Regions from separate parts of the Arthrobacter sp. 05T423 genome, predicted to be linked through region 1. Evidence: riboswitches for the same ligand, from Rfam matches in the RefSeq annotation. Region 1 holds a riboswitch; each other region holds the start of a gene.
What was found. A riboswitch is a leader RNA that binds a small molecule or an ion and turns the genes downstream of it on or off. The one in region 1 is predicted to bind S-adenosylmethionine.
Positions count from the first base shown of each region.

Region 2: it holds a riboswitch for S-adenosylmethionine, as region 1 does, so the genes downstream of both, AC1DFE_RS01710 (aminotransferase class V-fold PLP-dependent enzyme) here and AC1DFE_RS15520 (DUF1737 domain-containing protein) in region 1, are expected to answer to the same signal.
Region 3: it holds a riboswitch for S-adenosylmethionine, as region 1 does, so the genes downstream of both, AC1DFE_RS06475 (bifunctional o-acetylhomoserine/o-acetylserine sulfhydrylase) here and AC1DFE_RS15520 (DUF1737 domain-containing protein) in region 1, are expected to answer to the same signal.

Region 1 is NZ_JBFTLC010000021.1:57,867-60,121, reverse strand. Features, by position in the region: gene AC1DFE_RS15525 (NtaA/DmoA family FMN-dependent monooxygenase) at 1-759, opposite strand, end outside; SAM riboswitch class IV at 1,002-1,116, shown strand; gene AC1DFE_RS15520 (DUF1737 domain-containing protein) at 1,130-1,438, shown strand; gene AC1DFE_RS15515 (rhodanese-like domain-containing protein) at 1,435-1,845, shown strand; gene AC1DFE_RS15510 (O-succinylhomoserine sulfhydrylase) at 1,847-2,255, shown strand, end outside.
Region 2 is NZ_JBFTLC010000001.1:358,841-361,095, reverse strand. Features, by position in the region: gene rsgA (ribosome small subunit-dependent GTPase A) at 1-65, shown strand, start outside; gene hisN (histidinol-phosphatase) at 132-944, shown strand; SAM riboswitch class IV at 1,116-1,229, shown strand; gene AC1DFE_RS01710 (aminotransferase class V-fold PLP-dependent enzyme) at 1,265-2,255, shown strand, end outside.
Region 3 is NZ_JBFTLC010000005.1:163,897-166,151, forward strand. Features, by position in the region: gene AC1DFE_RS06475 (bifunctional o-acetylhomoserine/o-acetylserine sulfhydrylase) at 96-1,412, opposite strand; SAM riboswitch class IV at 1,454-1,570, opposite strand; gene AC1DFE_RS06480 (VOC family protein) at 1,699-2,255, shown strand, end outside.

The DNA.
Region 1 (2,255 bases):
GGAGTCGCGGTAGGCCTTCATGCCGCCGGCACCGCGGGCCAGCGCAATCGCAACATCCGCGTTCGCCCCGGCGAAGGCCTTGCCCCGCGGGGATGCCCCGGCCTGCACCAGCACCGGTTCCTCCGGCAGCGGGGCCGTGTTCAGAGGTCCCCGGACCTTGAAGAACTCCCCGTCGTGGTGGATCGGCCGGACCTTGGTGTGGTCCGCGAAGACGCCTGCCCTGGTGTCCTCCAGGATGGCGTCCGGTTCCCAGCTGCGCCAAAGCTTCCGCACGACGCCTACGAACTCCTCGGCCTTCTCGTAGCGGAGGTCGTGCTCGATCTGCTGGTCCAGCCCGTAGTTCTGCGCGGCAAGGTCGCTGCCGGAGGTCACCACGTTCCAGCCCAGCTGTCCGTTGGAGAAGTGCTGCAGCGTGGCAAGCAGCCGGGCTGCGGTGAACGGCGGATAGAACGAGGCGCTGATGGTGGGCACAATGCCGAGGTGCTCCGTGGCGGACAGCAGGTACGGCACCAGGGCCAGCGGATCGTGCTTCGGGGCAAAGGATGCCTGCGCCAGCGAAACCTCCGCGCTGCCGCCGTAGGTGTCGGGGACGGTGAGCGAGTCCTCGATGATGAACAGGTCCAGCCCCGCCCGTTCAAACTCCCGGACCGCGTGCTGGTAAGGGGCGGGTTTCTTCCAGTCATAGCCGATTCCGTACCCGGGCGTCCCCCAGCCCTGGACCCCGAAGCCGTGGCCCACAAACCATCCAAAGTGCAGCATGGGAGTCACTGTATTCGCGGTCGAATCATTCACTGCGGCCTGGTTTCATCCGGCGTTACGGCGGTTCATCTCCCGTCATTATCCTCCCGGCCAACGGCTTTGTGACCGCAACGCGGGGTCACTTACGGCCGCTTCCGCACCCGGATTGGGCCGTAAGTGACCCCGCGTTGCCGTTTGGTGCGTTACGGAAGATGACGGCGGCGGCGGTGCGCGCCGCCGCCGTCAGTGCTACGTTTTCGGGGAGTAATGAGTACCGGCATTAAGCCCTGACTGGCCGGTCGGCAACCCTCCTTCCACGGCGGGGTGCCTCAGGTGAATACTCGGCATATCGACCACTTCGAGCTGCAAGCGTGAGAAAAGGAGATCCGTCGTGTCAGACGCCCCCGGCGTTGCAACGCTGCCGTCCCAGCAGGATAAACCTGAGGAAAAGCTGTCCTACCGCCTGATCACGGGGCCGGACGACCGCTCGTTCTGTGAGCGCATCTCCGCGGCCCTGGCCGAGGGGTACGTGCTGCACGGCAGCCCGGCCGCCACGTTCAACGGCACCAGCGTCATCGTGGCCCAGGCCGTCATCCTGCCGGACGCCGTCGCCAGCGCGGATGCCGCCGTCGCCACCGCCGTGGACCGGCTGGACTCCGACGAGGACCTCAGCGCAGAAGCCTACGAGGGCCACGCATGAGCTACGCCGGAGACCTCACCCCGCAGGACGCGTGGGCCAAGCTCGAAGAAGGCGCCGTCCTGGTTGATGTGCGCACCGAAGGCGAATGGGCGCACATCGGCATCCCGGACACTAAGGCAACCGACAACGACCCCCTGTTCATCCAGTGGACCTTTCCCGGCGGCATCCCCAACCCCGACTTCGTCGAGCAGCTGAAGCAGCAGGCTCCCGAGGACACCAAGGCGGAGCTGCTTTTCCTCTGCCGCTCCGGCCAGCGCTCCATCGCCGCCGCCATCGCCGCCACGCAGGCCGGTTTCACCGCCTACAACGTGCTCGAAGGCTTCGAGGGCGAACCCGACCGCTACGGCGAGCGCACCGTGAACGGCTGGAAGAACCGCGGACTGCCGACGAACCTGGGAAAGAACTAAGTTGACTTTTAATCACGACGCCGCCGGCTGGAGCCCCGATACCCAGGCCGTCCGCGGCGGACTTGACCGCACCAATTTCCAAGAGACCACCGAGCCGGTCTTCCTGAACTCCGGATTCGTCTACGAATCCGCCGCGGCCGCCGAGCGCGCCTTCACCGGCGAGGACGAACGCTTCGTTTACTCGCGCTACGGCAACCCCTCCGTGGCCACCTTCCAGGAACGGCTCCGCCTGCTCGAAGGCACCGAGGCATGTTTTGCGACGGCGTCCGGCATGTCCGCCGTGTTCACCGCCCTTGGCGCCCTGCTCGCGGCCGGGGACCGCGTGGTGGCCAGCCGTTCCCTGTTCGGCTCCTGTTTCGTGATCCTCAACGAAATCCTGCCCCGCTGGGGCGTGGAGACGGTGTTCGTGG
Region 2 (2,255 bases), on a different contig from region 1:
GCCTGCTAGGCACCGACCCCCGCATGGAGGCCCAGGAAACCAAGGAACTCGGCAGCGTCAGCTAGCGCCCACGGCCGCAGCGCGGCCGGAACCTCCCCGCCCCGACCGGCCTTTGAGGGTAGTTTGGAAGCATGACCCAACCCGCTTCAACCTACAACGATGACCTGCGTCTGGCCCACGTGCTGGCCGATTCCGTGGACGACCAGACCATGAGCCGGTTCAAGGCGCTGGACCTTCAGATCGAGACGAAGCCAGATCTGACGCCGGTCACCGATGCGGACAAGGCCGCCGAGGAGTCCATCCGCGGCCAGCTGTCCCGCTCCCGCCCCCGCGACGCCGTGCTCGGCGAGGAGTTCGGAAGTTCCGGCCACGGTTCGCGCCGCTGGATCATCGACCCCATCGACGGCACCAAGAACTTTGTTCGCGGCGTTCCGGTTTGGGCCACGCTGATCGCCCTCGTCGACGAAGGCGAACCCGTCGTGGGCGTGGTCAGCGCACCGGCACTGGGCAAGCGCTGGTGGGCGGCCAAGGGCGCCGGCGCCTACACAGGCCGTTCCCTAGCGGCCGCCACGAGGCTCAAGGTGTCCAATGTGTCCAGCCTCGCCGACGCCTCGCTGTCCTACTCCAGCCTCGGCGGCTGGAAGGACCGCGGAAACCTCGATGAGTTCCTGCAGCTCACCGAGGATGTGTGGCGCACCCGCGCCTTCGGGGATTTCTGGTCCTACTGCCTGGTGGCCGAAGGAGCGGTGGATATCGCCTGCGAACCGGAGCTGAACCTGTACGACATGGCGGCGCTGGTGCCGATCGTGACGGAGGCAGGCGGCCGCTTCACCTCCCTCGAGGGCACGGACGGCCCGTTCGGCGGCAATGCACTGGCTACCAACTCGATCCTGCACTCTGAAGTCCTCAAGCGTCTCAACCCGCAACTGGACGACTTGCTTTAGTTTCCGCTCCGAAGCCCCTCAGCTMAATTTTGCGACGGCGGGCGCCCTCTTTTGGTGGCGCCCGCCGTCGTTTCTTCGGCAGCAGGCCGAATATCTGGCCCACGTAATAATCCGCTTAACATTCCGGACCGCCTTTTTCTTCGCCCGTCCGGATGTCCTAGTCTCGTAACAGGTCACGAGTGCCAGCGCTAAACCCCGGTTAGCTGGCCGGCAACCCTCCATTCGCGGTGGGGTGCCCCGGGTGACGACCAGGCCGATCCGGAACGGACGCGGCAAGCGCGGATCCCCGTCACACGGGGTCCTTTTCTCAGTGAGGTCCCATGACGACTGCCATCATTTCTTCCACCACCGACGCCGGCGTGCTGGATGGCCGGTTTGCGGCCGCCGGCCGTCCCCTGGCCGCCGTCACCGGCGCGGAGATCCAGGCACCGCTGATCCAGGGCGGCCACATCCGTTACGCCAACCTTGACTACGGCGCCTCCGCGCCTGCGCTGTCGGTTGTTTCCGCATACCTCAATGAGATCCTGCCGTATTACGCGAGCGTGCACCGCGGCGCCGGCTATGCCTCGCAGATCAGCACGTCCGTGTACGAGAACGCGCGCGACATCGTCCGGGAGTTCGTGGGCGGCCGCGCGGATGACGCCGTCATCTTCACCCGGAACACCACCGACTCCCTCAACCTCCTGGCCGGCTGCCTCCCGGTGGAGGACCACCACCACACGGGGGAAGTGCTCTACCTCGACATCGAGCACCACGCCAACCTGCTGCCGTGGCAGGGCGTGCCGCACCGCAGCGTGGTGGCCTCGGACACGCTGGAAGCCACCATCAGCAGCCTGCGGGCGGAACTGGAGCACGGCGATGTCAGCCTCCTGGCTGTGACTGGCGCCTCCAACGTCACCGGGGAAATCCTTCCGATCCGGCGCCTTGCTGCGCTGGCCCATGAATTCGGCGCCCGGATCGTGGTGGACGCCGCCCAGCTCGCGCCGCACCGCCGCGTCAACATCGCCGCAGACGACGTCGACTACCTCGCCTTCTCCGGCCACAAGCTCTACGCCCCCTTCGGCGCCGGCGTCCTGATCGGCCGTCCTGACTGGCTCGACGCCGGCACCCCGCACCTCGCCGGCGGCGGTGCGGTCAGTGAAGCCAGGCTCGACGGCGTCAGCTGGGCCACCGGCCCCGCCCGCCACGAGGGCGGCTCACCCAACGTGCTCGGTGCGGCCACCCTGGCCCGGGCAACCCAGGTCATCGCTGCCCTGGACCCGCAGAGCTGGCACGCCCACGAGGCTGCCATCCGGTCCTTCCTCGTCGAAG
Region 3 (2,255 bases), on a different contig from region 1:
TTTATGAAACAGGCGGACACATGTGCGAAGAATGTGACGGCTGTGTGACTCCCGGCCCGCTCACGGGACGGGAGTCACACCCGTGGCACCTGAAGTCAGACGCCTTTGGCCGCGCGGAATCCGGCGTCGAGGTCGGCAAGGATGTCGTCGATGTGCTCCAGGCCCACGGACAGCCGGACCAGGCCAGGGGCAACACCGGCCACGCTCTGCTGTTCCGGAGTCAGCTGGCTGTGCGTGGTCGACGCCGGGTGGATGACCAGGGAACGGACGTCGCCGATGTTCGCCACGTGGGAATGCAGCTCCAGGGCGTCCACAAAGCGCTTGCCGGCTTCGGCGCCGCCGGCCACCGTAAACGCCACCACCGCGCCGGTGCCCTTGGAGCCATACTTAAGGCCACGCTCGTACCAGGGGCTGGACGGCAGTCCGGCGTAGGCCACGGACTCGACGTCGTCGCGGGCTTCCAGCCAACTGGCCACCGCCTCTGCGTTGGCCACGTGGCGCTCCACCCGCAGGCTCAGTGTCTCCAGGCCCTGGGCGATGAGGAAGGCATTGAACGGGGACACTGCGGAACCCAGGTCGCGCAGCAGCTGGACTCGCGCCTTGAGGATGTAGGAGAGATTGGCCCCCAGGGCTCCGCCCGCGCCGAGGTCCCGGGCGTAGACGAGCCCGTTGTACGTGGGGTCCGGCGTGTTGAAGCCCGGGAAGCGCCCGGGATCCGTGCCGAAGTCGAAGTTTCCTGAATCCACGATGACACCTGCAATGGCGGCTCCGTGCCCGCCCAGGTACTTGGTGGCCGAGTGCACCACGATGTCTGCGCCCCACTCGAACGGCCGGATGAGGTAGGGCGTGGAAAGAGTGTTGTCCACGATCAGCGGCACGCCGGCGTCGTGGGCTGTCCGGGCAACGCCTTCGATGTCCAGGACGTCCTGCCGGGGGTTGGACACTACCTCGGCGAAGAAGAGCTTGGTGTTCGGCTGCACGGCATCGCGCCACTGCTGCAGGTTGTCCGGGTCGGCCACGAAGGTGACGGATACGCCGAACTTCTTCAGCGTGTGTGCCAGCAGGTTGTACGTGCCGCCGTAGAGGCTGGGGCTGGCCACCACATGGTCGCCGGCCTCGGCGATGTTGAGGATGGCGTATGTTTCGGCGGCCTGTCCGGAGCTCAGGAGCAGTGCGGCAAGCCCGCCTTCCAGGCTGGCGATCCGCTGCTCAACGGCGTCCTGGGTGGGGTTGCCGATCCGGGTGTAGATGGGAGCGATCTCGGCGAGCGCGAAGCGGTCCGCTGCGCTTTCTGCGCTGGGGAAGACGAACGACGTCGTCTGGTAGATCGGCAGCGACCGGGCTCCGGTGGCGCTGTCCGGCGTCTGGCCGGCGTGGATCTGACGGGTTTCGAATGACCATGCGTTGGACATGGGGCTCCTCTGCTGAAGGGGCATGTGCTGGTCCCTGCACAGGCCCGCGCTTGCCGCACGGCGGGCGCCGCGCAGCCAGGTCTTCACCCGGGGCACCCCGCCGCGGTGGAGGGTTGCCGGCCAGCGAGCCGGGGCTTCCTTCGCTGGCACTCATGACCTGCGATCAGTGTAGGAATGGCAGTGTTACGCGCACAGCTTTGTGACGAACTTCGTCAAAGTATGGACTTTTCTCAAGGTTAGGCGAGCCTTAGCTGAGAGCCCCGTCACAAAGTGCCAAGATGAGGGCATGCGCATGGATCACGTCTCTTACGCCTGTGAACACGATGGCCTCGCGGCCACCACCGAACGTATCTCCTCCGCCCTCGGCGTCGAAGCCGTTAAGGGCGGGGTGCACCCCCGGTTTGGAACCCGGAACATGATTATTCCGCTGGCCGGCCATAAGTACCTTGAGGTTGTTGAGGTCCTGGACCACCCGGCGTCGGACAAGGCACCGTTCGGCCAGGCCGTCCGGGCCCGGTCCGCGGCGGGCGGCGGCTGGATGGGCTGGTGCGTCGAAGTTGACGACCTCGCCCCCTTCGAGGAACGCCTGGGCCGCTCGGCGGTCAACGGCAACCGCAAGTTCCCGGACGGCCGCGAACTTGTCTGGAAGCAGATCGGCATCCTTGGCCTGATTGCGGACCCGCAGGTTCCTTACATGCTGAAGTGGGAGGGCGATCCGGAACTGCACCCGTCCAATGCCTATGACAGCAATGTGAAGATGTCCAGCCTCACGATCGCGGGCTCTGCCGAGCGCGTGACCGAGTGGCTCGGCGAGCCGGTGGAACGGCCGCTTGAGGACGTCGC